Regions from separate parts of the Paucibacter hankyongi genome, predicted to be linked through region 3. Evidence: predicted binding sites of a transcription regulator. Region 3 holds the regulator's gene; each other region holds the start of a gene.
The links. The regulator FliA, encoded in region 3, starts transcription of late flagellar genes. The targets are predictions, from matches to a motif close to CTAAAGTTTNNNNNNNNNNNGCCGNTA.
Positions count from the first base shown of each region.

Region 1: a site for FliA is predicted at 967-993, ahead of fliS (flagellar export chaperone FliS). Genes of this name have one in related genera too.
Region 2: a site for FliA is predicted at 5,311-5,337, ahead of fliD (flagellar filament capping protein FliD). Genes of this name have one in related genera too.
Region 4: a site for FliA is predicted at 3,232-3,258, ahead of motA (flagellar motor stator protein MotA). Genes of this name have one in related genera too.

Region 1 is NZ_JBBHJX010000012.1:130,074-139,439, reverse strand. Features, by position in the region: gene fliD (flagellar filament capping protein FliD) at 1-727, shown strand, start outside; gene fliS (flagellar export chaperone FliS) at 1,028-1,459, shown strand; gene WG899_RS16925 (flagellar protein FliT) at 1,515-1,814, shown strand; gene WG899_RS16920 (flagellar brake protein) at 1,865-2,668, shown strand; gene fliE (flagellar hook-basal body complex protein FliE) at 2,744-3,067, opposite strand; gene fliF (flagellar basal-body MS-ring/collar protein FliF) at 3,313-4,995, shown strand; gene fliG (flagellar motor switch protein FliG) at 5,032-6,027, shown strand; gene WG899_RS16900 (FliH/SctL family protein) at 6,046-6,852, shown strand; gene fliI (flagellar protein export ATPase FliI) at 6,885-8,333, shown strand; gene fliJ (flagellar export protein FliJ) at 8,399-8,869, shown strand; gene WG899_RS16885 (flagellar hook-length control protein FliK) at 8,952-9,366, shown strand, end outside.
Region 2 is NZ_JBBHJX010000012.1:139,461-145,565, reverse strand. Features, by position in the region: gene fliB (flagellin lysine-N-methylase) at 1-562, opposite strand, end outside; gene WG899_RS16955 (tetratricopeptide repeat protein) at 762-1,250, opposite strand; gene WG899_RS16950 (flagellin N-terminal helical domain-containing protein) at 2,021-2,860, shown strand; gene WG899_RS16945 (flagellin N-terminal helical domain-containing protein) at 3,255-4,100, shown strand; gene WG899_RS16940 (flagellin N-terminal helical domain-containing protein) at 4,437-5,282, shown strand; gene fliD (flagellar filament capping protein FliD) at 5,390-6,105, shown strand, end outside.
Region 3 is NZ_JBBHJX010000009.1:193,400-202,765, reverse strand. Features, by position in the region: gene flhF (flagellar biosynthesis GTPase FlhF) at 1-481, shown strand, start outside; gene WG899_RS15025 (MinD/ParA family ATP-binding protein) at 519-1,331, shown strand; gene WG899_RS15020 (RNA polymerase sigma factor FliA) at 1,350-2,063, shown strand; gene WG899_RS15015 (methyl-accepting chemotaxis protein) at 2,090-3,523, shown strand; gene WG899_RS15010 (GGDEF domain-containing protein) at 3,606-5,561, opposite strand; gene WG899_RS15005 (putative bifunctional diguanylate cyclase/phosphodiesterase) at 5,571-7,823, opposite strand; gene WG899_RS15000 (Hpt domain-containing protein) at 7,820-8,200, opposite strand; gene WG899_RS14995 (sensor histidine kinase) at 8,577-9,366, shown strand, end outside.
Region 4 is NZ_JBBHJX010000032.1:203-4,197, reverse strand. Features, by position in the region: gene WG899_RS22205 (protein phosphatase CheZ) at 266-901, opposite strand; gene cheY (chemotaxis response regulator CheY) at 916-1,308, opposite strand; gene motB (flagellar motor protein MotB) at 1,336-2,286, opposite strand; gene motA (flagellar motor stator protein MotA) at 2,341-3,201, opposite strand; gene WG899_RS22185 (class I SAM-dependent methyltransferase) at 3,321-3,995, opposite strand, start outside.

The DNA.
Region 1 (9,366 bases), on a different contig from region 3:
CAACGCCAGCGTCTTGCTCAATGGCCTGGCAATTGACTCTCCCACCAACACCTTGAAGGATTCCATTCAGGGCCTGACGATCGGCTTGGTCAAAACCACCAGCAGCGAAGTGACACTCTCCATCGGCGCCGACAAGGAAGCCATCAAAAAGACCATCAACGACTTCATGACCGCCTACAACACGGTCGCGACCTTGATGCGGGATCAAACCAAATACGATGCTGGCAGCAAGACCGCCGGGCCCTTGCAGGGCGACACCTCGGTGGTCAGTGTGAACTTTCAGATGCGCACGGTCGCCTCGGGCTCGACAACCCTGGGCGGAAAATTCACCCGACTTTCAGATATCGGTCTAGACCCCAGCGCCGACGGCACACTCAAGCTCAACAGCACCAAGCTCGACGCGGCGGTGGCCGACTTGAGCAGCCTGAAACAAATGTTCATGGGCACCGACAGCGGCAATAGCAGCAACAACGGGCTGGCCCAACAGTTGCGCAGCTTCGCGGACCAAGTGTTAGGCGTAGATGGCCGCATCACCACCCGCCAGGCTGGGTTGAAAAAGAGCATCGACGACAACGGCAAGGCCTCGGAACGACTAGAGACCAAGGTCGGTTTGACCGAAAAACGGCTGCGCGCCCGCTACACCGCACTGGATGTGCAGATGGGGCAACTCAGCGGCCTGTCGACCTATGTGTCTCAACAGATGAAAAATTTAGTGGGGCAGGGATAGCACGGCGAGCCCGACTGTCCGATACACCAACTATCCCATGCAAAGCGGCCTCTTACGAGGCCGCTTTTTCGTTGGTTAGCCGAAAAAGCCCCCTCTGCAGACACACGTAGCCGATCCATTGGCCTTGACTAGACCCTGCCCGAATCCGAGCTCTCCTGCCCAGAGTGGGCAGAAATCACGCCCGTCACAAACACTTTCAAAACGAGCCCGAAAGTCGTACGCACAAGTCGCTCGCGTCACTCAAGTTTGCGCCTGCGAGGTCGAAAACTAAAACAACAAGGCCCTAATCGAAAGAACTCTATGTACGGCAACTCAGCGTCCCCTTTTGCATCGCGTACCCAACGGGCCTCGATGTACCGCAAGGTGGGCCTGGAAACTGATGTCCAAGCCGCCAGTCCTCACCGTCTGGTCAGCATGCTGTTTGACGGCGTGTTCGATGCGATGAACCAGGCCCGCAGCGCCATCGAAACCGGCAACACCGAATTGAAGAACCGTTCGCTGAGCCGCGCCGTGCGGATTCTGGACGAAGGCCTAAAGGCCAGCCTGAATATGCAGGCCGGTTCGCTGGCCACCGACTTGAACGAACTCTATGCCTATCTCTGCATGCGCTTGACGCGTGCCAATCTGCACGGTGACGCCGCGGCCATCGAAGAGTGCCAACGCATCCTCACCCCCGTTCGGGAAGCATGGACGGCAATTGCCCAAGCGCCTGAAGTCCAACGTGCGGCTTAAGCGCCAGACCCAAAGCCCCTATTCACCCACCTTACAGTCTCCAGCGGAACTCGCGATGAATACCCAACTCCTGAGCTATTACGAAGCCATTGAGCAAGCCAGCGCCGATATGTTGTGCGCCGCCCGCACCGGCAATTGGGACGAAGTGGTCAAGCTTGAAGGTGCTTGCGTGTTGCTGATCTCCCAGCTCAAGCATGCTGCCGCCAGCGAAAAACTCGCCCCGGACGAGAACAAGCTCAAAACGCGCATCATGCAACGCATCCTGGTCAATGATGCTGAGATTCGCCATCTGGCCGAGCCTTGGCTGGATGACCTGAATCAGGTGCTGACCGGCAAGAGCAAAACCCTCCACTGAAGAGGCTCCCGGCCGCCGGCGGCTCGGCCGCTGGTAGCCCAGCCGCACGCATGAGCAGCCATAGCCACACCGCCCCCAATCCCAAGTTCGCTCCGTCCGATACGGCTGATAGCCCGATCGAACCGAGCGAATTTCGCATTCAAACTCAGACCGAGATCCTCGCCTATTTGCGCATCTTGCAAGCCCAGGCTTGCCGAATCGACCTGCGAAGCCCAAACGGTCAGGGACTGGGCGCCCGCTTGATAGCCATCGATGAAAAAGCCTCGACCTTGGCTTTTGAGAGCTTCACACCGCTGATCGCCGATAGCGGCGAGATTGGGGTGCAAGCCCTGCTGAATGGCAACGAAGTCACCGCTGTCGCCTATCTGGATCAGGTCCGACTGCAGTTCGACTTGGATGGGCTGATGCTGGTGAGCGGCAAAGACAAGGACAGCGAACTGCGCGCACCTTGGCCGAGCCAGATGTACCGCTTCCAGCGCCGCCAAGCATTCCGGGTTCGGCCCAACACACGCACGCCCCACGTCAAGCTGATCGATCCTGCGGCGCCGGACCAGGAGTTGCGCCTGCGCATCTTGGACGTGAGCCTGGGCGGCGTGGCCTTGCTGCTGCCGCCCGAGGTGGCGCCTGTCCCGACAGGCTTTGAATGGGCCAGCGTTCAAATCGAGTTGGACCGGGAAACCCGCTTCAGTGCCGGTCTGCGCTTGCAATCGGCCCGGCCCAGCGCCGAGGCCGGCGCCGGCAGTCAGCTCGGCCTGCTCTTTGTGAATCTCAGCACCGACTCGCAGCTGCGCCTGCAGCGCTTCATCGACCAGACTCAAAAGCTGGCGCGCATGTTGAGCAAAAAGGCGACCTGAGCGGAGCGCTCTGCCCCAAGAGAACGCGCGACGGCCTCGCTCTGCAGACCCAGGCAAGGCCCGCCACGCGCAAGCTCAGACTTGCATATTCATGATCTCGCTGTACGCCGAAACCAGCCGGTTGCGCACCTGCAGCGTGGCCTGGAAGCCAAGCTGAGCTTTTTGCATCGCCACCATGGTTTCTTCCAGGCTGACGGTGGGGTTGTCCAGTTGCACCTCACGCTGCAGCCTTGAGGCCTCGGTCTGCGAGGCGCTGACGCTCTTCATGGCTTGCGCCATGGCATCACCAAAGCTCGCCCCGCCCACCTCACGGGTCTTGGCCAGGGGCTGACCATTGACAGCCAGGCCGGCGCGGGCAGCGGCTTGGGCGAAATCAAACGGTTTTAGCTTCAGGTCCATCACAACTCCGTGGGCGCCCCCAGCAGAGCAAAGGCCGCTGGGACGATGGGATGAATCCTAGGCATTTGTTCACGCTTTGAAGGCGCGAACTGCGGCCCCTTCCTCGGCTTGTTCGCCGCTTTCTTGAGGGGGCAAATCCGAATAATTCATCACATCGGAAAGCTCCGCAGGCCCACCGTGAAGGAACTCTCGATCGGACCCGCCTGCATCTGCCCACTCGCTCACGCTCTCTCACCTGCCGCCCCATGGACAACGCCATCAGCCCCGCCGTCACGACCCTTCCGCTGGTGAACAGCAGCGAAGGCTTCGGCGCACGTCTGGCCGCCATGCCAACGCGCAGCAAGATCATGATGGGCCTGGGCCTGAGCATGCTGGCCGGCGCGGTTTTGGCGATCACGCTCTGGAGCAACCAGGGCGACTTCCGCCCGGTGTTCACCGGTTTGTCGGACAAAGACGGCGGCGCCGTCATCAGCCAGCTGACCACGCTGAACGTGCCCTATCGCCATGAGGCCGGCGGCACCATCTTGGTGCCCGCGGGTCAGGTTTACGACGTACGCATGAAGCTGGCTTCGGCCGGTTTGCCCAAAGGCAGCACGGTTGGCTTCGAGTTGATGGACAAAACCTCCATCGGCCAAACCCAGTTCAATGAACGCCTGAACTTCCAGCGCGGCCTGGAGGGCGAGCTGACCCGCACCATCACCGCCCTGGCCGACGTGGCCGACGCGCGGGTGCACTTGGCCATGCCGCAGCAAAACGGTTTCTTCCGTGAGCAGCAAAAGCCCAGCGCTTCGGTGATGCTGACCCTGCGTGGTGGCCGCACGCTGGACCGCGCGCAAATCGCCGGCATCGTTCACCTAGTGTCGGCCAGCGTGCCCGACTTGGCGCCCAAGGCCGTCAGCGTGCTGGACCAATCGGGCGCCCTGCTCTCCAGCCAGTCCAACGACAACGGCACCGGTCTGGACAGCCAACAACTGCAATACAAGCAGCAGATCGAAGCCAATTTCAACAAGCGCATTTATGAGCTGTTGGAGCCGGTGGTGGGCCGCGAGAACCTGCGTTCCACGGTGACGGCCGACGTCGACTTCTCGCAGGTCGAATCCACCGCCGAAGAATTCAAGCCCAACCAAGGCCAGAACGCTCAAGTTTCGGTGCGCAGCTCGCAGACCAATGAATCCACCAACGGCAATCCGGCCATGCCCACAGGCGTGCCCGGCGCGGCCGGCAATCAGCCTCCCGCCCCCGCCACCGCCCCCATCACCGGGCAGGCTGCGCCGCTACAAGCCGCGGGTGCCGGCGGCGGCAGCGCCAGCAGCCGTCGTGAGGCGGTGACCAATTTCGAACTCGACAAGACCGTGCGCGTGACCCGCAATGCCACCGGCAATGTGCGTCGCCTGAATGCCGCCGTGGTGCTGAACCACCGTAGCACCACCGATGCCAAGGGTAAGACCAGCACGGCCGCCGTCTCCCAAGAAGAGTTGGACAAGCTCAGCGCGCTGGTGAAGGAAGCGATGGGCTTCAACCAGGAACGAGGCGATTCGCTCAAGGTCATCAGCGCCCCCTTCATGGTGGACAAGCAAACCACGGTCGACGCGCCGCTGTGGAAGCAACCCTTTGTGGTCGACATGCTGCGCGCTTCCGTGGTGCCCTTGGCTCTGGTCGCGGTGGCTTTGATCGCGGTCTTCGGCATGGTGCGCCCGGCCATCCGTGCGGCCTACCCGCCGCCAGCACCGCCCGAAGAGAAGACCGAACTCAACGCCGTGGTCGACGACGACAACGAATTGCCTGTGGTCCTGGGCCCAGGCGGACTGCCGGCCCTGGAGGCCCCGGCCGTCAACGACAAGCTAGAGCGCGCTCGCCAACTGGCCAAGGACAACCCAGTCGCGGTGGCCAACATCATGCGCAACTGGATTGCTGGCGAAACCGACTGAGCGACCGCTCGCACTCACCTCACACAGAACAAGATCATGGACGACAAAGGTGTAGAAGACGCAGCCATTTTGCTGATGTCACTCGGCGAGGAAGAAGCGTCCGAGGTGTTCAAGCATCTGGCGCCGAAGGAAGTGCAAAAGCTGGGCGAAACCATCGCCAAGCTGAAGGTGGTCGGGCGCGAAAAGGTCGAACAAGTGCTGACCCGTTTCGACAAGGTCGCCGAGACCCAGAGCACGCTGGTGTCCGACACCGATGAGTATGTGCGCCAAGTGCTGCGCAAGGCCCTGGGCGAAGACAAGGCAAACTTGCTGCTGGACCGCATCCTGCAAGGCAGCGATGTGTCCTCGATCGAAAGCCTGAAGTGGATGGACGCCGCCTCGGTGGCCGAGCTGCTGCGCAACGAGCACCCACAGATCATTGCCGCCATCCTGGCACATCTGGACTTTGACCAAACCAGTTCGGTGTTGCGCGTCTTCACCGAGCGCCAGCGCAACGAGGTCTTGGTGCGTATCGCCACGCTGGACGGCATCCAGCCGATGGCCTTGAAGGACCTGAACGAGGTCATGAGCCAGGTGCTGGCCGGCGGCGAGCGCATGCGCAAATCCTCGCTGGGCGGCGTCAAGACCGCAGCCGAAATCATCAATATGTTGGGTTCCAGCGTCGAGGCCTCGGTGCTGGATTACATCCGCGAGGCCGACGCCGAGCTGGCCCAAAAGATCATGGACAACATGTTCACCTTCGACGATCTGGACAAGATCGACGACAAGGGCATCCAGGCCGTGCTCAAGGAAGTGCAGAGCGAGTCGCTGGTGGTGGCCCTCAAGGGTGCCAGCGCCGATCTGCGCGAAAAGATCCTGCGCAATATGTCGACACGTGCGGCCGAAACGCTGCGCGAAGACCTGGAATCGCGCGGCCCGGTGCGCCTCTCCGAAGTGGAGAGCGAGCAGAAGGAAATGCTCAAGATCGTGCGCCGACTGGTCGACGAAGGCACCATCGTGCTGGCTGGCGGCGGCGACGACCAGTTCGTCTGAATCTAGGGCCACCCGATCATGACGCCACGCGCCCCCCGCCAAGTGCCGCCGCCCGAACGCCGAGAAGGCGAAGAGCGCCGCGGCAGCTACGCCCGCTTCATTCCTCGCGAAGAGTTGCAAGGCTTTGCGGCCTGGAACCCGGATGCCCTGTCTGGCGCCAGCAATGCCAAGCGCCCGCCGATTAGCGCCCCCGCAGCTCCGGCGGCCGCTCCGGCGACACCGCAACCCGCACCGGAACCCGAGCCCAGCCAGCAAGAGCTGCTGCACGCAGCCCGCCAGTCCGGTTACCAAGATGGCTACCGCGACGGCATGGCCGCGCTGGACGCTTTCAAGCAGAGTTTTGCCCAGCAGATGAGCGCCCAAATCGGCGGCCTGGTGCGCAGCTTTGATGCCGACTTCCGCGCCATGGAAGATGAGATGGCGCAGGCCCTGGCGCGTTGCGCGGTGGAGCTGGCCCGTCAGGTGGTGCGCAGTGAGATCAGCCAGCGCCCCGAACACATTGCCCGCGTGGCGCATGACGCCGTCGAAGCCTTGCAGTTGTCGGCCCGCCATGTGCGGGTCCGCGTCAACCCGGCCGACTATCCGCTGGTGATTGAGGGCGCAGGCGAAGAAATGCGCGCTCGTGAAGCGCAAGTCCTGCCCGACCCCGAAGTGCCGCGCGGCGGCTGCAAGGTCGACTCCGACATCAGCAGCGTCGACGCCAGCCTGGCCACCCGTTGGCAACAAGCCGCGGCCGCCATGGGCCAAGCCTCGCTGTGGGAAGACCGTCGCGGCACGGGCTCAAACGAGCCCATGGCAGACGGTTTTGATGGGGAGCAAGGGTGATGGATCTGCGCGACATCGACACCGGCGAAGACATGGACGCGGCACAGCCTGCTGCGCCCGATAGCCGCACCGGCCGCTGGCAGCAGTACCTGAACGACCTGCAGGCCTTCGCCGGCAGCGCCGTGCCGCTGGAATCGCAAGGCAAGCTGGTGCGTGTGGCCGGCCTGGTGCTGGAGGCCACCGGCGTCAAGGTACCGGTGGGCTCGGTTTGCGAAATTCATATGCCCAGCTCCAGCAGCAACCCGCAGCGCGGCCAGCGCCCGGTCAATGCTGAGGTGGTGGGCTTCTCGGGCGACCGCGCCTACCTGATGCCTACCGACGAGATTCAAGGCCTGTCCAGCGGCGCCATGGTGCTGCCGCGCGCCCTGCCCTTGATGGCCCCGCAACTGGGCGTTCCTTTGCATCCCTGGCGCCGTGGCGAAGACCGCGGCCTGCACCTGCCCATGGGCGCCGGCCTCCTCGGCCGCGTGGTGGACTCGCATGGCCACCCGCTGGACCGCCGCGGCCCCTTGCAAATGACGCAAGACGAGCCCATGGTTCGCCGCCCCATCAACGCCATGGATCGCGACCCGGTGCGCACCCCGCTGGATACCGGCGTGCGCGCCATCAATGCCATGTTGACCGTGGGCCGCGGCCAGCGCCTGGGCCTGTTCGCCGGCACCGGCGTCGGCAAATCGGTGCTGCTGGGCATGATGGCCCGCTACACCCAGGCAGATGTGATCGTGGTCGGCCTGATCGGCGAGCGCGGCCGTGAAGTGAAGGAATTCATCGAAGACATCTTGGGCGAAGACGGCCTGCAACGCTCGGTCGTCGTGGCTGCCCCGGCCGATGCACCGCCGCTGGTGCGCATGCAAGGCGCGCACTACGCTACCGCCATCGCCGAGAACTTCCGCGACCAAGGCCTGCATGTGCTGCTACTGATGGACTCGCTGACCCGCTATGCCATGGCCCAGCGTGAAATCGCCCTGGCCATTGGCGAGCCGCCAGCCACCAAGGGCTATCCGCCCAGCTGCTTTGCCAAGCTGCCGCAGCTGGTGGAGCGCAGCGGAAATGGCCTGCCCGGCGAAGGCTCGATCACTGCCTTCTACACCGTGCTCAGCGAAGGCGACGATCAGCAAGACCCGATCGCCGATGCCGCGCGCGGCATTTTGGACGGCCACATCGTGCTGAGCCGCGAGTTGGCTGAGGCCGGCCACTACCCAGCCATCGACATCGAGCGTTCGATCAGCCGGGTGATGACCAATGTGGCAGACCAGGGCCATATCGACGCCGCCCGCCGCTGCCGCCAACTGCTCGCTAAGTACAACAAAGCCCGCGATCTGATCCAGCTGGGCGCCTACGCCCCCGGCCATGACGCCGAACTGGACATAGCCGTACGCCTGCACCCGGACATCACCCGCTTGCTGCAACAAGACATGCACCGCCCGGCCCATCTGGGCGACTGCCTCAAACAACTGTCAGCCGTCATCAAGGACGCCTGATTTCTGCCGATACACCTGGGGTCAGGCCCTGACCTCGCATCTGAACAAGAGACGGAGAGCGCCAAATGAACTCAAGCAATCTGCAAGTCCTCAGCATCCTGCTGGAGCGCGCCGAGAGTGAGCGCGACGAGGGCCTCAAAGTGCTGCAAGACGCGCAAGCCCGTGCCGAGCAGGCGCGCGCCCAACATGGCGACCTGGCGCAGTACCGCAACGACTATCAGCAGCGTTGGAGTCAGCAGTTTGCCCGCCAAGGCACGATGGACATCGTCGTCTGCTACCAAAGCTTTGGCGGTCGGCTGGATCAAGCCATCAGCAGCCAGACCCAGGTGGCTGAGTTTGCCGAGCAACGCGTCGAACGCGCCCGCGCAGCACTGCAAGCGCTGGAATTGCGTGTGGCGTCAATTTCGAAGCTGCTGGAGCGCCGCCGCCTTGAAATGCGCCGCGCCGGGCAACGCCAGGAGCAAAAGGCCACCGACGAACAAGCCGCTCGCGCCTCCTTGGCCGCCTTCAATCCCTTCATGCGCCTGTCGGCCTGAGCGCCCGCCGCTGTCTCGACACCCAAGTTGACAAGCGCGGACGCCCGCCAACAAGCCAGGCCGCCGCGCGAAGGAATGCCCCATGACGACCGACACCAACACCCTGCTCGCCGCACCCGGCCGCTTCAAGCCCATTGCCAGGCAGGACCGGCCCAACAACGGTCTGGTGCCCGCCCCCAAATCTGGTGAGGCGCCCGCCGAGTCTTTTTCGCAGTTGCTGAAGTCCTATGACCCGGCCCAGTCGAAACAAGGCTCGACCTCGCCCATGCCTACCGCGACGCTGCTGGCCCAGGCCCTGCCTCGGCCCTACACAGCGACAGCGCCCGCTGCGCAGCCGCCCGTGAACCCGCCTTCAGCAGAAGCGAGCGCCCCGCACGCGCCCGAAGGCGGCAAGCCCAATAACGGCACGCGCTCGCAGCAGCGCACGGAAGCGGCTCGCCAAGAAGGCAAACACGCGGCCAAGCCCCGCGGCGCCACGCAGGAACTCGCCAAGCCCG
Region 2 (6,105 bases), on a different contig from region 3:
CGACCACCTGCCCCAGCAAAACTGCATGCTTGCGCACCAAGTCTGTCTCGGCGGCGCTGGGCTCCTTGCGCTGACGGCGCACCGGCACCAGGCTGGGGTTGGCAAAGTCCAAGGTGATGTCCACCATGTCCATCGCATCGTCGCTGGCCATGGCCAGCCGAGCCGCCTCGGGACAACTGAGCGTCGCAACCAAGCCCTGGCGCGACCCATCACGCAAGTAGATGCGGGGGTATTCGGCGCAGGTGCCCGACAAAGCAGCAGCGCCAAGGTTTGACTGAATCTGACACAAGCTGGTGGCGTCCAGAAAGGGGCAACTGTCCCCCAAACGCAGTTTGATTTCTGCGTAGGTCTCAGCGTCGCGTCGGTTCGTCTCGGTCTTGTGAATGTGCTGGCGCATCAAACTGGCCAAGGGCTCGATCTTGACCGCTTGGTAGCGCTGATAGGTGGGCTTGTCGATGGACACCTGCCAATTGGCGCAGCAGGACTCGGGACATGCCGAACCCACGCACTGAAATTGCTTCAAATAGCGCGGCGCTTGTACAACGGGACTGAAACGACCCATGGTCTGAATTCCCTCGCTTCTCGGCCACACCATGAAACGGCAGGCGCGACCGCAGCGCCTCGACTTGGGCGCTGCATCGACTCAAGCGCAAAAATGGCGAGTCATGACCGCTCGCGGTCAACTTATGTGTGTTCGGCCGCTGGAGGCGCTCAGGTTGATACCATGGCGCACCAGAAGGCGCAGAAATCGCGTATTCGCTTCAGCCCAGCAAGGCGTCCAGACGAGACAACTCGGTCATGGCCACCGGCAACAGGTCTGGGGCTTCATGCAACAGGCTGCGCAGAGCATCGCCCTGGAGCAGATGCCGCAAGGTCTGCCGCGCTTCGTCAGCGGCCTTCTGGCCGGACTGTGCAAAAGCCAAGGTATACAGGCTCGCGCCATGATCGGGTGACACTGCCAAGGCCTTGCGGGCATAAGCCTCGGCGTGGGTCAATTCGCCGGCGCTGAGCAGCAAGGCTGCCATATCGCTAAGCAACTCATGCGCCAAGGGCTCCGTCTCCAGCGCATCCTGCAGCAAGGTCAAGCCCTGGCCCAACCGGCCCTGAGCCGCTTCGGCAAAAGCCATATTGCGGGCACGGGCGAGCAAGAAGGCGGCCTCATCGCTGATGCGGTGAGCAGCTTCCTGCGCCACCGAAGGCGGGTTCGACGGGTTCAGCGCCTGTGAATTGGCTTGCGTCATTGCTTGCATGTGATTCTCCGGTTTGAAGTTCAGTCATCGCCCGGGACCACAACAAGTGCAGCAAGTGACCGGACGGGTCATTCAAGATCAGTTCTATCGGGACCGACTCGCTGAAAGCCGAATCGGATCTGCTCGCTTGCTGATCAGGAAGCGCGCGGTGCGCGCGCACGACTCGACAGCAATGGCGCTAACTTTAGGCTCGGTGGACAAAAGCAATCGAGCGAATAAGGCCGCCTAGCTGGCGTTTCTCAAAACCTCTTGCCACGCCCGCCTGCCGAAAACAACTCAGAGCGCATGAACAGGATGCTCCTCCTGCAAGCCCTCCCTCAGCGCCATCGGCGCGCTGCTGTTTCAACAACGCTACTTGTTCCCAAAAGGATTTCGCCCGAGCCAGTACCACCCAGCCTCTAGCGCCGCAAGGCCCGACCGATGACCGCGAATCAGCCCCAAAACTGAACATCCGCAGCAATCAAAGGAACAGGCCAAAAACCCCGGCGCTTATCAACAGATCAAGCCTCTTGACAAACAGCGCTTAAGTTCTTCTTGGCGTTGTCCGATACCACTCTTAACGGGTCTGGAAACAGGCGCGTGGTCCGGTAAGGAGGCCGCTAGTTGAGCACCCCAAATCTTGTGGTGCGGGGCTGCAACGGTTAACTGGCGCCGGGCGAGGCAGGTCAAGGTCGAAAGACCATCAGCCTGTATCCCGGGTGTCCCCATCGGACGCTCGAATCACGTCGGCGCTCAGCCGGGAACTTTTGTAGCTGAAACAGGAGCACATCATGCCCGCAATCATCAATTCCAATATTGCCTCTCTGAATGCGCAACGCAATGTTGCAACTTCACAGAACTCTCTTTCTATCTCAATGCAGCGCTTGTCATCTGGCATGCGCGTCAACTCCGCCAAAGACGACGCTGCCGGCCTCGCCATCGCTGAACGCATGACCGCGCAAGTGCGCGGTATGAATGTGGCGGTGCGCAATGCCAACGATGGCATCTCGCTGGCGCAAACCGCTGAAGGCGCGCTCGGCAAGGTCAGCGACTCCCTGCAACGCATGCGTGAACTGGGCGTGCAGGCCCGTAACGCCACCAACACCACCACCGACCTGGACTCGATTGGCAAGGAATTCGCTGAATTGGGTTCGGAAATTCAGCGGGTGCTGGGCGGCACGACCTTCAACGGCACCGCCATCCTGGGCGGCGGCGCGGGCGGCAAGGACTTTCAGATCGGCGCCAACACCACCGCAAATGACACAGTGACGGTGACCACCACTGATCTGACTGGCGATGCAACCATCTCGGCCGTGACTAGTGACACCATCGACAACACCAAGACTTCCGCCACGCTGAAGACCACGATCGATAACATCGACAAGGCCATCAACACCATCAGCAGCCAACGCGCGACCTTGGGTGCATCGCAAAATCGTTTTGAAGCGGTGATCTCTAACTTGATGGTGTCGGTGGAAAACCAAAGCGCGTCACGCAGCCGCATCTTGGATGCCGACTACGCGACGGAAACCGCCAACTTGAGTCGCTCGCAGATCTTGCAACAAGCAGGCACTGCCATGATTGCGCAAGCCAATCAGATGCCTCAACAAGTCCTGTCGTTGCTTCGATGACCCCGGGCCAGCACCGCTGGCCCTGAGTAAACCCGTCGTCGCAGGAACGGAAAGTCTCACCCCTCCAGCACAAGCCCCTTGACGCCGCCGTCTAGAAATCTTTAGCGATTTTTCAGCGTTCGGCGGCGTCTTTTTCTAAAGAAAGAATTCAAGTCAATCCAAAGTGTCTCCGATAACAAATTCAGCGAGTCCGAGGAAGTGAAAGGACTACGTGGTCCGGTCAGCCGGCCGATTGCGAAAGGCATCAAGCCCCAGTGCAAAGGCAGGACGCGGACGGTGCAGAAGGTGCAGATTCGTCTGTCCAACTGCTGGCAAAGCTGCCTCCTCAAGCAGCCTAGTTATCGAACCGTGAGACCGGGTTTCCGGCAAGTCATAGACACCGAAAGGATTGAAAATGCCCTCCATCATCAACACCAATATCGCATCGCTGAACGCACAACGTAACGCTTCAAATACTCAGCTTTCGTTGGCCACCTCGATGCAGCGTTTGTCTTCCGGCATGCGCGTCAACTCCTCCAAAGACGATGCCGCCGGCCTGGCGATTGCAGAACGTATGCAAGCCCAGGTTCGCGGCATGAATGTCGCAGTGCGCAACGCCAATGACGGCATCTCACTGGCGCAAACCGCTGAAGGCGCGCTGTCGAAAGTCGGTGACGCCTTGCAGCGCATGCGTGAGCTGGGTGTGCAGGCGCGCAATGCCACCAACACCACCACCGACCTGGATTCGATCGGCAAGGAGTTCACCGAGTTGGGCGCGGAAATCCAGCGCGTGCTGGCTGGCACCACCTTCAACGGCAAGGCCATCCTGGCTGCACAGGCAGGCGCCCAAGAGTTCCAAATAGGAGCCAACACCACAGCCAACGACTCGGTCACCGTGACCACAACCGACTTGACTGCCGACGCCAGCATCACCGCGGTCACCTCAGACGTGATCGACAACACCAAGAATGCTGCCACGCTGAAAGCCACGATCGACAACATCGACGTCGCCATCAACACGGTCAGTTCAACACGCGCCACCTTGGGCGCCGCACAAAACCGGTTTGAAGCGGTAATTTCGAACCTGCAGGTGTCAGTGGAGAATCAGAGTGCAGCTCGCAGCCGCATCATGGACGCCGACTACGCCTCGGAAACCGCCAATCTGAGTCGAGCGCAGATCCTGCAACAGGCTGGCACCGCAATGGTCTCGCAAGCCAATCAAATGCCGCAACAGGTTCTGTCCTTGCTGCGCGGCGGCTAAGCCTAGCGCGATCCGCCAGAAGAGTCAGACGCAAAACTGACGCTGACTCCACCACCTCTACTCTCGCTCCGCGGCCCGACTTAACGTCGGACGCGGAGCTTTTTTTTGGCCGTGGTTTTGCCCACTATTCGGGCTTTTGAAACGATCAAGCACTCAGAGAATTTGTCCATCGGGTTGAATTACATGACGAACCCGACGTTCGGAACAAGTGACGGCCAGATAAGGCAGCCATCTTGAAAAGGCCGGGCGGTTAAGCAAGTGCATAGCCCCAGGGACAGTGCTTGCAGTAAGACGCCGGCTCGACCGGAAGTTAGCGGAACAAGTAGGAGTGCTCAAATGCCCCAGACCATTAACACCAATATTGCCTCGCTGAATGCGCAGCGCAATCTCAATATGTCGCAAGGCTCCCTTGGGGTGTCGATGCAGCGTCTGTCCTCGGGTATGCGTGTCAACTCCGCCAAGGATGACGCCGCCGGCCTGGCGATTGCCGAACGTATGCATGCCCAAGTACGCGGCATGAATGTAGCGATCCGAAACGCCAACGACGGTATTTCGCTGGCTCAAACAGCTGAAGGCGCCTTGGCCAAAGTCGGTGACACCTTGCAGCGGATGCGCGAGTTGTCGGTCCAGTCTCGCAACGCGACCAACACCACCACCGACTTGGACTCCATCGGCAAGGAGTACGGCGAACTCGCGAATGAAATCACGCGGGTGCTGGCCGGTACCACCTTCAACGGCAAGAAAATCCTCGGTGCCGATGCCACCTTGCCGCAGGAATTCCAGGTCGGCCCAAACACCGGGGCAGAAGACACCATCGTCGTGTCGACATCGGACTTAACCGCCGACGCCACCGTGCTTGCGGTGACCGGCTCTGCCATTAACAATGCGTCAGACACGGCTGCCCTGAAGGTCGTGATCGACAACATCGACATTGCGATCAATACCATCAGCAGCCAGCGCGCCACCTTGGGTGCGTCGCAAAACCGCTTCGAGGCCGTGATCGCCAATCTGCAGGTGTCGGTGGAAAACCAAAGCGCGGCACGCAGCCGCATCATGGATGCCGACTACGCGTCGGAAACATCCAACCTCAGTCGCACGCAGATTCTTCAGCAGGCCGGCAATGCCATGGTGGCGCAGGCAAACCAGCTGCCGCAGCAGGTTTTGTCACTGCTCAAAGGCTAAGTTTTTGGCCCGAGGTGTCTTTGCGCCCTCAAGTTTTTCAATCAATTGGCCGATAGTGCACTTGCCTATCGGTCTTTTGTACTTTCAGCGCTTTTTGGAGCATTCTCATGCCTAGCATTACGTCGGCGGGAATCGGCAGCGGCCTTGATATCGAGACGCTGATTGGCAAGTTGGTGGCCGTTGAGCGCACGCCGATCAATCAACTCAAGACCCGCACCGACAAACTCCAAACCCAGTTGTCGTCGTATGGCAAGGTGCAAGCCGCACTCTCGGCCATGCGCGATGCCGCAGGAAAGCTGACTTCGGTGGGCACTTGGGGAGCCAATTCGGGCACGTCAAGCGACACCAGTTCCGTCACCGTTACTCCCGGGGCGGATGCTCCTGCCGGCAATATTGCGGTGCAAGTCAACCGTCTGGCCACCGCACAATCGATCTCCAGCAAAGTGCTCCCCAGTACGGGCCCCATCGGCCAAGGCCGCATCACCATCGAACTGGGCAAATGGGTTGAAGCCCCTGCCCCCGCACCCGGCCAGCCGGCCGCCCTGCCCGGGTTCGAGGCCAAAGCCGGGGCCACGGCGGTCTCGTTCGACGTGATTGACGGTGCGAATTCATTGAGCCAGATCCGTGACAAGATCAATAGCTTAGGCGCCGGCGTTCAAGCGTCCATCGTCACCGACAGCAGCGGCTCACGCTTGGTCATGCGCTCCACTGAAACTGGCGAAACCAATGGCTTTCGTGTCAGCGTCTTGGATACAGATGGCGTCATTGACAACGACGGCTTGTCTTCGCTTGCCTACGATCCAGCCGGCGATATGGCGATCAT
Region 3 (9,366 bases):
CGCTTCCTTGGAAGACCTGCTCGAGCTGCTGTCCAGCAAGAAGATGGTGCTGATCGACACCGCCGGCATGGCCCAGCGTGACACCCGCACCAACGAACTGCTCGACATGCTGGCGCACCGCAGCGTGCGTAAGATTTTGGTCGTCAACGCCGCTCAACAGGGCGAGACGATTGAAGACGTGGTCAGTGCCTGGCGCGCGTCTGAATGCCACGGCGTGGTCTTGTCCAAGATCGACGAGGCCGTCAAGCTGGCTCCTGCGCTGGACACGCTGATCCGCCACAAGCTGAAGGTCTTGGGTGTGACCAACGGTCAGCGTGTGCCCGAAGACTGGCACCGTCTGTCGTCTCAGGCTCTGGTACAGCGCGCGCTGCGTGCCGTGGCCGCCGGCGCCTGGCGCATGGACAACGCCGACGTCAACCTGATTTTTGCCGGTGGGCCCGCGCTTGGCCCCCAGCACGCGGCCGCCATGGGCGCCTTCTAAGCCGCCCCGCCGATCAATAAAAGAATTGGACAGCATCATGCGCGACCACTACCTCCCCCACCACTCCCTGGCCCCGCAAGATCAGGCCGACGGCCTGCGTCGTTTGTTCGCCAGCTCGCGTGTGCGCTTCATCCCGGTGGTCAGCAATCCGCATGTGGTGGGTTCCGGCGTGTTGCTGGAGGGACTGTGTGCCGCCTTCGCCGAGCTCGGTCTGCACACCCTGGTGGTGGACGCGGGTGAGACTTCGCCCAAGCCTTCCGAGCTGGCCTCGGTGGACCTGAGTTCTTGCGTGGACCGACTGTCCAAAGATGTGTCCTACTTGGCAGCCCGCGGCCTGCCGATGCGCTATATCAATGCCAATGGCTCGGCTGCTCAGTTTTTGGAAGCGGTGACCGATGCCGCACCGCACGCCGATGTGGTTTTGCTGCACGCCAGCGCCGCCGAGTTGGCGCGCGTGGTGGCCTTGCGCGAAGTGCGCCCGGTGCTGCTGGCCGACACCGACACTCAAAGCGTCACCCATGCCTACGCCGGCATGAAGTGGTTGGCCAGCCGTGCCGGCCTGATGGTCTACAGCCTTTTGCTGGCCAGCTCGCCGCAGCTGCGTTTGTCTGACCGGATCGCTCAGCAGATCAGCAGCTGCGCCGATGGTTTCCTCGGTGCGGTGCTGCGTGACTGGGCCTGCATGGACCCGAAATGCCCACCGACCGCACCGATTGCCCCTGAAGTCCGCCACTTGGCGCGTGAATTGCTGATGGCTGCCCCACCCGGAGCGGCCTTGGAGGCCTCGGTCAACGCCAGCCCACTGCGCCCCGCGCAGCGCTCGCCGTTTTTGTCCGCCGCCACTGTTTGATTGCCGCTGGAGCTGATGATGTATACCGCCAAAGGCCGCCTCGATAATTCCTCACTCATCAAGCAATACAGCCCCTTGGTGCGACGACTGGCGCATCAGATGATCGCCAAGTTGCCGGCTAATGTGGAGATCGATGACCTGATCCAGGTCGGATTGATCGGCCTGACCGATGCCTTGTCGCGGTTCGATATCGGCCAGGGCGTTCAGTTTGAAACTTTCGCCACTCAGCGTATTCGCGGTGCCATGCTGGACGAGCTGCGCGGCGGCGACTGGATGAGCCGCGGCACACGTCGCCAGCAGCGTGAGATCGAAGGCGCGGTGCGCAAGCTCGAGCAAGAGCTGGGCCGCGCGCCGGTGGAGAGCGAAATTGCCTCCGAAATGAAGATCCCGCTGGCCGAGTACCAAGATCTGTTGGGCAAGGTGCGCGGCACGCAGCTGGTGTATCTAGAGGATATGTCCGGCGATGAGGGCGATGAGGACTTCCTTGATCGCCATGTGGCCGACCACAGCAACAACCCGATGCTCAAGTTGCAGGACCACCGTATGCGCGAAGCGCTGGTGGCCGCCATCAAGAACCTGCCCGAGCGTGAGCAGCACATGATGAGCATGTACTACGAGCACGACATGAATCTGAAGGAAATCGCGGTGGTTTTGAAGGTCACCGAGTCGCGGGTCTGTCAGCTGCACAGCCAGGCCATCGCCCGTCTGCGTGTCAAGCTGCGCGACTGGTAAGACGCTGCGCGAAGCTTGCAGCAGACTTGCTGTCGACTCGCCTGAGCCGGCAAGTCGCACAAAAGAACAGCGGGCGGTCGGTGCGACCGCTCTTGGAGGACTACGTGGCACTTTGGTGGAAGCAGAAGCCGGAAATTGAGATTCAAGCGAGCGCGCCGCCGCAGCGGCCTCGGCAAACCGAGTCATCCGAACTGTTGATCCAAGAAATTGCGCGCTCGGCCTCCGGTGTAGGCAAGGACGCGGCCGAGGTCCGCGGTGTGTTGGAAGACACGCAAAAGGTCGTGATGGCGCAGGCCCAGGCGATGGGCGAGCTGTCGAACGATCTCACCGAGGTGCGTCAGGCCCAGCAAGCCATCAGCCAGGCCACCGAAAAATCGCGCTCGGCAGTGTCCCGCGCCAGCACCGCGCTGGAAGGGGTGGGCAACGAGGTGGGCGGCATCGTGCAGACACTGCGCCAAGTGTCGGAAGCCGCGTCAGAGATCACCAAGATTGCCCTGCAGACCCGCCTGGTGGCCTTCAACGCCTCGGTTGAAGCGCGTCGCGCCGGCGAGGCGGGGCGAGGGTTTGGCGTGGTCGCCGATGCGGTGAAGGACTTGGCTGGCAAGGTCGAGAGCTCATCCAAGGCCATCATGGGCACGGTGCTGGCCCTCGATACACGCATTGAGGCCTTCAGCCGCGAATTGCGCCGCGATGCCTCGCAGGCGCAGCAAAGCGCTATCCATCAGGCCTTTGGTGAAGTGCGCAGCGATGTCGATGGCATTGCCGAATCTGCCTTGCAGAGTGAGCGCACTGTGCAAGCTTTGTCTGAGCGTGCGGCCACGCTGGAGCAGGATGTGCAACAGGCGATGATCAATCTGGATGCTGCCTTGTCCTGCAGCGAGCGCTTCTTGAAACTGTCGGAACAACTGATCGAAAAAATCGCGGGGTCGGGGATTGAGGTCGACGACGCACCCTATATCCGCGCGGCTCAAGCGGCCGCCGCCGAGATTTCCACCCTGCTGGAAGGGGCCGTGCAGCGCGGCCAGATCAGCACGGCACAGCTGTTTGACACACATTACCGCCCCGTGGCCGGAAGCAATCCCGCGCAATGTCTGACCGACTTTGTCGACGTCGCCGACCGGCTCTTCCCCGCCGTGCAGGAGCGCATGTTGTCCTTCAGCGGCAAGGTGGTCTATTGCATTGCCGTGGACCAAAATGGTTATGTGGCGACCCACAACAAGAAGTATTGCCAGCCGCAGCGCAGCGGCGATGTGGTGTGGAATACCGCCAATAGCCGCTATCGGCGCATCTTCAATGACCGCACCGGGCTGGCCTCGGCGCGCAATCAGCGGCCCTTCTTGCTGCAAACCTATCGGCGCGATATGGGCGGCGGCAACTTCGTGTTGCTGAAGGAAGTTTCGGCTCCCATCATGGTGGGCGGCAAGCATTGGGGCGGCTTGCGCCTGGCCTTCAACTTCTAAGCTTGCCAAGCTCCGCCGCACAGGCGGGGGCACCCGAGGCGCTGTTGCTAGCGCTGTCTCGTGCGCTTTCGCCTTGCTTGGGTCAAGGCGCCACGCAGGCCTTGTTCTTGCCCGTGTGCTTGGCTTCGTACAAGGCCACATCGGCCCGGTCCAGCGCCGTCTCGAGGGTTTCGCCGGGCCGGTAATGCGTGACGCCGGCCGAGAAGGTGATGAAGACGTCCTTGCCTTCATGCAGGAACAGGCTGCTGGAAAGGGCTCGTTGCAGCCGCTGCAGTACCGCCTGGGCTTCATCCAATGGCGTGGCCGGCAGCATCAGCACAAATTCCTCACCGCCATAGCGTGCCACCAAGTCGCCGGGCCGCAACTCCTTGGAGACGCGCTCGGCCAATGACTTCAGCGCTTGATCACCGGCGCCGTGGCCGAGCGAGTCATTCAGGCGTTTGAAGTTGTCGATGTCCAACAGGGCCAAGGCGATGCGATTGCTCGCGGCCGTCTCGGCGCTAGCTTCCGCGGCACCGTCCGGGCCGGCCTCACGTTCGATCTTGGCTTGCTCCACAGCGAAGGCGGCCAACAGGCCGCGGCGATTGGCAATCTGGGTCAGCTGATCGGTCTGCACTTCATTCGACAAGCGGCGCAACTCGCCTTCCAACTCTTCGACGCGCTGACTCATGCTGCTGGCCCGCTGGTTTTCCAGCGTCAAGCGTTCCTGGGTCTGGCGCACCAGCGACTGCACGCTGCGGCTTTCCTCGACCATTTCGCGCACCACGCCCGCCAGGCTTTCCAGTGAGTCGGCCTTCTCGATCACCTCGGCGTAGCGCCCGACGCTGTTTTGGAAGCGGTCGGTGTGCTGGCCCAATTCGCCCAACTCAGCCAGCATCTGGTGGATCAAAGACTTGAGCGAATCACGCGCCCGGCTGCGCTCATCGCGCAAGGCGCGCTGGCGTTCACGGGTGCCGCCTAGCATCTCGGTGACCGAACGCACGCCTCGGCCGCTCAGGCCTTGCTCCAGCGTGTTGTTCATCGCCTCGCATTGGCCGCGCGCCCAGGAATCATCCTCGGCCAGATCAACCAAGCTGGCACTGAGTTCCCGGCACAACTGCCCGAGCTCATCGAACAGGTGTTGGCGATGGTCCAGCATATGGCGCGCACGTTGACACAGCGCGTCCATTTGCGCGGCTCGCTCGGGCGTGGCGCCAGTTTGCAGCAGTTCCTTTTGAGCGGCGTTCAACTCGGCCATCAAGTCCGCGGCGTAGCCTTCGCGGCTGTGCAGCGCATGCTGCACCGTGCCATGCAGCGATGTCTCGATATCGGGCCAAACCGAAGTGAAATTGGCGCTCAAGGGCGCTTGACTGTCGGCTTGGCCAGGACTTGGCATCGGCGCCAAATTCAGCAAGGGCTCGGCCGCGCTGCCGGGCTCGGAGTCGTCGCTGTCGGATCGGCTGTTCGGAAAATCTTCCTCCAGCATGAATTGGGTCGGCGAGCCACTGTTGCCGTCGTCCTCGGATGTGCTGATGTTGGCGTCGGCCACATCGCTGTCCCAACTGCTGACCAATTGCTGCATGCGCTTGAGCATGCGCTTGGCGTCGCTGCGATTGTTTTCCAAGACGCGCTGCAGGCCGTCTTTCTTGCGTGCCAGCGTCCACTGCCGGCCACCGCGCTCCAGCCCGCGTACCAAGCGTTCCAGCACCTGGGCCAGCACCTCGGCCTGCGCTGCCGGGCCTTCACTGGCCTGCAATTGCTCGACTTGCCGGATCGCATCCTCCCAGCGGGCCTCGCGCACGCAGGTTTGCAGGTCCATGCGCTGCTGGCTGCCGCCAACCCCCAACGTCATCAGCTTGCTGAGCAGCGACTGCGCCCCTTCGTTCAGGGTTGCGGGCGCGGCTTCGGTGCCCGACTCCACGGCGTAGGCGCGTGCATAGTTTTCCGGGGTGGGTTCGAGTTGCGCTTGAGCCAGACGCAACAAAGCGGCCTTAGCGATTTGTGCCGCAGGGGCACCCGCGGGCGACCGTGCCGGAGAGGGGCGGCGTTGCTCATCCATGCCTGATTCCTAACGAAGACCGCCGACGGGGTAAAGCGCTTCCGGGGGCGCGCCGTCCCCCCCGTTGTCGATGTCACCATTGGCTCGGGCGATCCAGGGCGCCTTGCGCGGCAACACGGTCTGCGCCAGCCACTGCTCCACCTCTTCGGGAGGCAAGGGCTTGCTGAACAAAAAGCCTTGCATCAGGCTGCAGCCGAGCCGGTGCAGTACGTCCATCTGCCGCATGGTTTCCACGCCTTCTGCGATCACCCTCAAGCCCATCGCGCGGGCCAGCGCGATGATGGCCGTGACCACGGCCGAGCTCTGCGGCGTGATGCCGAGGTCGCGCACAAAGGTGCGGTCAATCTTGACTTCGGAGATCGGCAGCGTGGTCAGATAGGCCAGCGAGGAATAGCCGGTGCCGAAGTCATCGATCGAAATCTCGACACCGACCTCGTTCAGACGGTGCAGCGCCGGGATCACGTTCTGCAAGTCCTTCATCAGGTTGTTTTCGGTGATCTCGAGTTGAATCGCCCGGTGCGGCACGCCGTAGGCGCTGACACATTGGTGGATGTGCTCAACCAGATCGGATCGCTCGAACATGCGGCTGGGCAGGTTGACCGCGATCGAGTCGGAGAAGCCGAAATTGAGTTGCCAGATCTTCGCTTGGCGTGCGGCTTCTTTCAGCGCCCATTCGGACAAAGGCACGATCAGGCCGGTTTCCTCCGCCAGCGGGATGAAGTCGCCCGGCGGCACCAGTTTGTCGCCGCGCTTCCAGCGCATCAAGGCTTCGGCCCCCACCATGCGGGCGCCTCGTACATCGATCTTGGGCTGGTAATGCAGCACGATCTCGCCACGCTCCAGCGCCTTGTGCAACGCGCTCTCCAGCTCCAACTTCTCGCGCCCTTGGCCGGCCAATTGCGGCGTGTAAAGCGCCGAGGCATTGCGGCCCTGCGACTTGACCGCGTACATGGCGACGTCGGAGTTGCGCAGCAGGTCGGCCATGGTCTGGCCATCACGGGGGTAGATGGCGATGCCAATGCTGGCGGTGACAAAACATTCTTGGCCGGACAAAAAGATCGGCTCGCGCAGGGCTTCCAACACGCGTTCGGCGACACGCTCGGCGTCGCTGTCATCGGCCACTTCGGGAAGCAGCGCCACGAACTCATCGCCGCCGAGTCGCCCCACAGCCTCCAAGGTGCGGTGTGAACGGCCGCCAACGGTTTCGAGCATGCCTTCCATGACCTGATCGGAGTGGCGCACGCAGCCGCGCAGGCGTCGACCCACTTCGACCAGCAATTCGTCACCGGCCGCATGGCCCAGCGTGTCGTTGATGATTTTGAAGCGATCCAGATCGATCAGCAGCAGGCCGACCTCGTGGCCGCCGCGCCGAGCTTGTTCGATGGCGCGTTCGACGCGCCAGATCAGCTGGCGTCGGTTCGGCAGACCGGTCAGTGCATCAAAATGCGCCAATTGCCGGATGCGGTCTTCGGCATGGCGGCGGTCGGTCACGTCTTGCAGCACGCCGGTGTAGCCATTGGCATTGCCGAGTTCGTTGAACTCGGGCTCGGCTTCGATATGGACCACGCGCTGGCGCCCGTCCAGCAAGGTCACCGGCAGATCGGTAACCAGCACCGAGTTGTGCGCGATCACATCGCGCAGCAAACGCAAGAACAGTTCGCGCTCTTCGCGCGGCACCATGCGCATCACGCCAATAAAGTCCAGGCGTTCGTGCGGCCCACGCCCGAAGACCCGCAGCGCTTCGGCGGCCAGCGTGAAACCGCTGCTGGCGTACCACTCGAAACTGCCCATGCGGGCCAGGTCTTGCGCGCGCGCCAAACGTGCCTTGCTACGCTCTAACTCGATGCGGGTGCGGGAACTGCGCAGCAGGTAGCGCAGCCGGCCGGCCAGCAGGCTCCATTGAGACGATTTGACGAAAAAGTCGGTCGCGCCGACCTGGTAGGCGTGATTGATCGATGCGTCGTCATCGAGGCCGGTCAGCATCAGCACCGGGGTTGACTCAAAGCCTGGCTTTTCGCGCAGCAGCTTGCAGGTCTCGAACCCGTCCAGTTCCGGCATCATGGCGTCCAGCACGATCATGTCCGGCGCGGCCGAGTTGATCAAGGCCAAGGCCTGCACGCCGCTCTGGGCTTCTGTCACTTCAAAGCCGCGCTCTCGCAGGGCGACAGCGGTCAACAGCAGATTCACCTCGTCGTCATCGACGAGCAGAATTTTCGGCTGTTCCGGCAGTTCGTTATCCAGCAAAGGGGCTTGATCTTTCATGAGGGGTTTGGCGACATGTCCAGCAGGGCTTGCCGCACCAAGGCAACTTGCCCAAGCATACCGTCAAGCAGTGAATCCATGCCGTCGGTTTGGCCTTGTCTGGCCATTGTTTCGATCGTGGCGCAGCGTTCCGCCAGGTCCATCGCGCCCAAACTGGCTGAAGATGACTTCAAGGTGTGGCTGATGTGACGCACCACGTTCAAGTCGATCGACTCAGCGCGAGCCCGCTCCAATTCCGGCAGCATGCGCTCCAGCGCCTTCAAATACGCGGCGATCACGCGCTCGATCAGCTTGTTGGCACCACTCGGGTCAAGCTCTCGCAAGCGTTCAAGCGCAACCGGGTCCAGGCAAGAGGCAGGGGTGTTGGGGCTGGTCATGGAGCTTCCATCGGGCGATGAATGCGGCGAGTCTTCTGATGGCAGGGCAGCCCTGCCATTGTCGTTGTGCGGAACCGTCGGTGGATCGCTTTTCAGCATAGCGGACAAGATGAAAAAGAAAATTGATCAGGATTCAAAGTACGCGCAGATTGACCATCATGTCCGCAAGACTTGCACTTCTTTGCCGCAGCAGATCCACGTGGAATGCGGACTGTAGCTGCATGGACCGAGCCTAGGCAATCAAGTGGTCAAGATTGTCAATCCAGCCTGGGCCGGCCGGTCCCCGGGCACTTCAAGCTGATTCGTTGTATATCGGCCGCGGGCGTTGGAACTTGAGTGTGTGGGTGACCCGCATCGCGTCCTTACAATGAGTCGCATGAACAGCCTCAGTGAAGCACGCAACACCGCGCAGCGCTTGCCCCGCTGGAGCGCTGTGCTCTTGCTGGCCTTGGGTTTGGGGCTGTTGATGCTGGCACTTGCGGGCCTGTTCTTTGCCGCGCGGCAGGTGGACGGCCTGGGCTTGGCCAGCTTGTTGCTGGTTGGGCTGTGCACGGCCATGCTGCTGCTGGGCATGTTGGCGCTTGGCTGGCATGTCGGTGTGCGTTTGACGCGCCAGCAACTCGGCGAGGCCTTGCGTGAGTCGCGCATGCAGACCCAAGCCCTGGCGCAGTTGCGCAGTGATCACCTTTGGTGCAGCGACGCCGAACACCATTTGGTGCGTTGGCAGGCCCCGCAGGCGGGTCCGGTGTCCAGCTGGGTGGGGCAGGTTGCCACCGAGTGCCTGTGGCAGCGCTTTGGGCTGCAGGAATGGCCGCCGACGGCTTCCGCGGATGCGGGTGGCGGTGATGCCAATCAAGCCAAGGATGCGATTGACGCCATTGATTCAGGCGAGGCTTTGCGGCGCGAGTTGTCGCGTGGTCTGACCACCCTGGACCTGCGCGTTGTGTCGCGCGATGCGACCAAGCAAGGTTGGCGCTTGCGGGCCGTGGCCCAGTTCGACGGGCAGGGGCGTTTCAGCGGCTACCAGGGTTCGGCACAAGAGTTGCTCGAGGCCCCGACCGCTTGGCTCGAGGCCCTGCCCGGGCCGGCGTGGCTGCTAGATCATGGCCGTACCGCAAGCAGCCCCGATGCGGTGCACTTGCGGGCCCAAAATACCCAGGCGGCCG
Region 4 (3,995 bases), on a different contig from region 3:
CGCCACTCGGCAGTTCCATCGATGTGTGTCCGCGTGGAAGTAGCACGACCGATCTGGATCAGGACGCTTGGGGGCTTTGCGATGCGAGGAGGAGCCCCGGGCGCAAGCCCGAGGCGGGGGACAGGAGCGGCGCAGAGCCCCCAAGTGGCCTGATCACCGCCCAAACAAAGGACTGCAATGTGCCAAATTCAGCCTCTACCGAAAGCTAGCGGCCAAAAAACAAAGAACCCGCCTGATGCGGGTTCTTTTGATGCGGGACGAGGTGTCAGAAACCGAGGCTGGCCAGCAAGTCATCCACTTCGCCCTGATCGGCCACCACATCGGTACGGCCTTCGGGGTTGACCACTGGACCTTGCAAGATATTGGGGTCGACTTTCTCGCGCTGCTCGGGCGGCACGATGGACACCAAGAGCTTGACCAAGCTGTCTTCCAAATCATTGGCCAGCGTCACCACCTTGGCGACCACTTGACCCGTGAGGTCATGGAAGTCCTGCGCCATCATGATATCGGTCAGGTGGCCGTCGATACGCGCCGTGCGAGCGTCGACTTCCTTGACGAAGTTCAGCACCGCACCGCTGGCCACCGCCTTGACCGGGTCCGCCACCAGAGCCGCCGCCATTTCATTGGTGGCTTTGGAGATGAAGGCGTGGTCTTCCTTGGCCTGGTCGACCGAGTTCAGCACCTTGTTGGCTGCTGCAGCGGTCTTGGTGGCGATATAGCTCAGGCGGCTGCGTGCGTCGGGCAAGCCATCGGTCGCGACCTGCAGCTTGGGCATAACGCCCAGTTGCTGCATGGTGTCATGCAGCACGCGGGTGATGGTGCCGATTTGCTGAAACACCTCGGGAGACACCGACAAGGGGTCGGTGCCCACATGCAATTTGCTCAGTTGATCAATCGACATGGTGTTCCCCCCGCTCAGGCCGCAGCGGCCAGTTTTTGCATGATCTTCTGGACTTTTTCCTCCAGCGTCGCCTTGGTGAAAGGCTTGACGATGTAACCGGCGGCACCCGACTGGGCGGCCAACACGATGTCCTCTTTGCGCGCTTCGGCGGTCACCATCAGCACCGGCAGGTGCTTCAGATTGGGGTCTTCCTTGATGGCCTTGAGCAATTCGAAGCCCGTCATATTGGGCATATTGATATCGCTGACCACAAAGTCAAACTTGGCTTGCTTCAGCATATTCAGGGCTTCAACCCCGTCTTCGGCTTCTTCGCAGTTGTTGTAGCCGATTTCCTTCAGCAAGCCGCGCACGATACGCCGCATGGTGGAGAAGTCGTCAACAACCAAAAATTTCATGTCTGTGCTCATGGCTTTCCTCGCAAGGGCTAGAGAGATTTATCGGGGCTTAGGAGCGGAACTTGAGGTGTTTTTTTCGGCACTTGCATCATCGCCCTCACCGGCCGGTTCATCGGGGGGCAAGTTCTTCAAAACGGCATCTTCCGCGTCGCGGTTCATGACGATGATGCTGATACGTCGGTTGATCGGACTTTCAGGCTGTTTGCTGTCCAATAGCTTACTGGAAGCCAAACCCTGCACCCGCAATGTACGCGGCTCGGGCAGGCCTCCGGCGATCAATTCTCGCCGCGAAGCATTGGCACGGTCGGCGGATAATTCCCAATTGCTATAACCCCGGTCACCGCCCGGAAAGGCTTGCGCGTCGGTGTGCCCCTCCAGCGTCAGGCGGTTCGGCACCTCGGACAACACCGAGCCCAACTCGCGCAGCAACTGGCGCATATGCGGCTTGACCACTGCGCTGCCGCTGTCAAACATGGCCCGGTTGTTCTCGTCAACAATTTGGATGCGCAAGCCTTCTTTGGTCATGTCGAGCCGGATCTGCCCGCCCATGGCTGCCAACTGCGCGTTGTTGGCCAACACATCCTCGACCTTTTCTTTCAGCTGCTCGAGCCGAGCGCGCTCAGCCTTGCGCTGCTCTTCCTTCAGGGCTCGCAAATTGAAGGTGCGCTTTTGAGCCTCAACGTCGCCGGACTTCACCTGTCCGGTTTCTCGACTCAAGTCCTTGCCGCCGCCCTTGACGATATGGGAAGAATCCCCTGAGCCGGAACCGCCTTGCATGGCCACCTTCAAGGGCGAGCCAAAGTAATCGGCAATGCCTTTCTTGTCGCCCTCGGTGGTGGAGCCGAGCAGCCACATCAAGAGGAAGAAGGCCATCATGGCCGTCACGAAGTCGGCGTAAGCAATCTTCCAAGCGCCACCATGCGCGGCATGGCCGCCCTTCTTGACGCGCTTGATGATAATGGGCTGAAGCTTTTTGGCGTCACCGGCCATGGCAGCCTCCAGCGGGCCCAGCCATCAAGGAGAGCAAGGCATCAAGCACAAGGCTCACTTCTTGCCCTTCACATGGCCTTCGAGTTCAGAGAAGCTGGGGCGATCGCCCGAGAACAGCACCTTGCGGCCGAACTCGATCGCCACCTGCGGCGCATAGCCCTGCATGCTCGCCAGCAAGGTGGTCTTGATGCACTGCAATTCTTTGCCCGCATCTTCCACTTTTTGCTCCAGCAAACCGGCCAGTGGCTCGGCAAAACCATAGGCCATCAAAATGCCCAGAAAGGTACCCACCAGCGCGGAGCCGATCATGCCGCCCAGCACGGCAGGCGGCTGGCCCACCGAGCCCATGGTGTTCACCACACCCAGCACGGCCGCCACAATCCCGAAGGCCGGCAAGCCGCCGGCGATGCGCTGCAAAGCGGCCACAGCGGCATGCTCCTCGGCGTGGTGGGTGTCGATCTCGGCATCCATCAGGGACTCGATCTCGTGAGCGTTCAAATTGCCGGACACCATCATGCGCAGGTAATCGGTAATGAACTCGGTGACATGGTGGTCATTGCCCACCGTCGGGTACTTCTGAAACAGAGCCGAAGAATGTGGGTCTTCGACGTCTTTTTCAATCGACATCAGACCCTCTTTGCGGGCCTTTTGCAAGATGTCGTACATCAGCGCCAGCAACTCCATATAGCGAGCCTTGCTGAACTTGCTGCCCTTGAAGCAGCTGCCCAAACCGGCCACGGCCGCCTTCACCACCTTCATCTGGTTGTTGGCCAGAAAGGCGCCGATGGCGGCCCCCAGGATGGTGGTGACCTCGAATGGCAGGGCATGCAAGATGACGCTGATATTGCCGCCGTGGGCAATGTAGACGCCGAAGATGCAAGCCATGGAGATGGCCCAGCCGATGATGACGAACATAGTGTTTTTTGAGTGATGCTTCCCTGCCCATATCGGCGGGGATTGATGGCTCTTGAGTGTGCCTTCAGCCCTGAGGACTCAGTCCCTGCATCTGAGCGGTTTTGACCGTGCTAACGCGCTCATTGCTTGACAGGAATCTGGTAAATCCAAAGACTGTGCCCGCGCGGCAATGCCAGCGTCGCCCTCGGCTTTTGCTCGGGAACAGCAAAGTCCAGGCTGACCAGCCAGGCCGACGGCGACAATTCGGAGCAGGCCTTAGCCCACACCCGAGCCATCGTTTCCGGCCGCTGAAAAACATAGACCAAGGCGTAAGTGCGCCAGCTTTGCGCCCACATATCACCCCGGTGGATCTTGGCCCAGCGGCAGCGCCAGGCAACGGCCAGTGCCAGCAAGCCACTCCACTCGATGCCTTCGATGCGGGCCTGAGGATAGGCGCGCCTCAGCTCGCGCAAGCCATGGCCCAAGCCACAACCTGCATCCAAGAGTTGCGCACCCTCGGGCAGCGGGGCCAGTTCGCGCAATGAGGCCAAGGCGTTGCGAGGGGTGGGGAATAGCGGCGCATCGCCCCAGCTGCGGCTCGGATAGGCCAAGGCCAACAAGGCCAGGGGCAGCAACCAGATCCACGCCGGCATGGCCGTAAGTTGGCCGGACATCAGCACCGACAAAGGAAAGCCCAAGGCCACCATGATGCGGCGCCAGCGGGCTGAGTGCAGCAAAGCCAAACCCGCCCCCAAGGCGCTTGCCAGCAGCAAGGCCGCAAGAAGACCCAGGCCGGAGCGCGACAAGAATAGAAA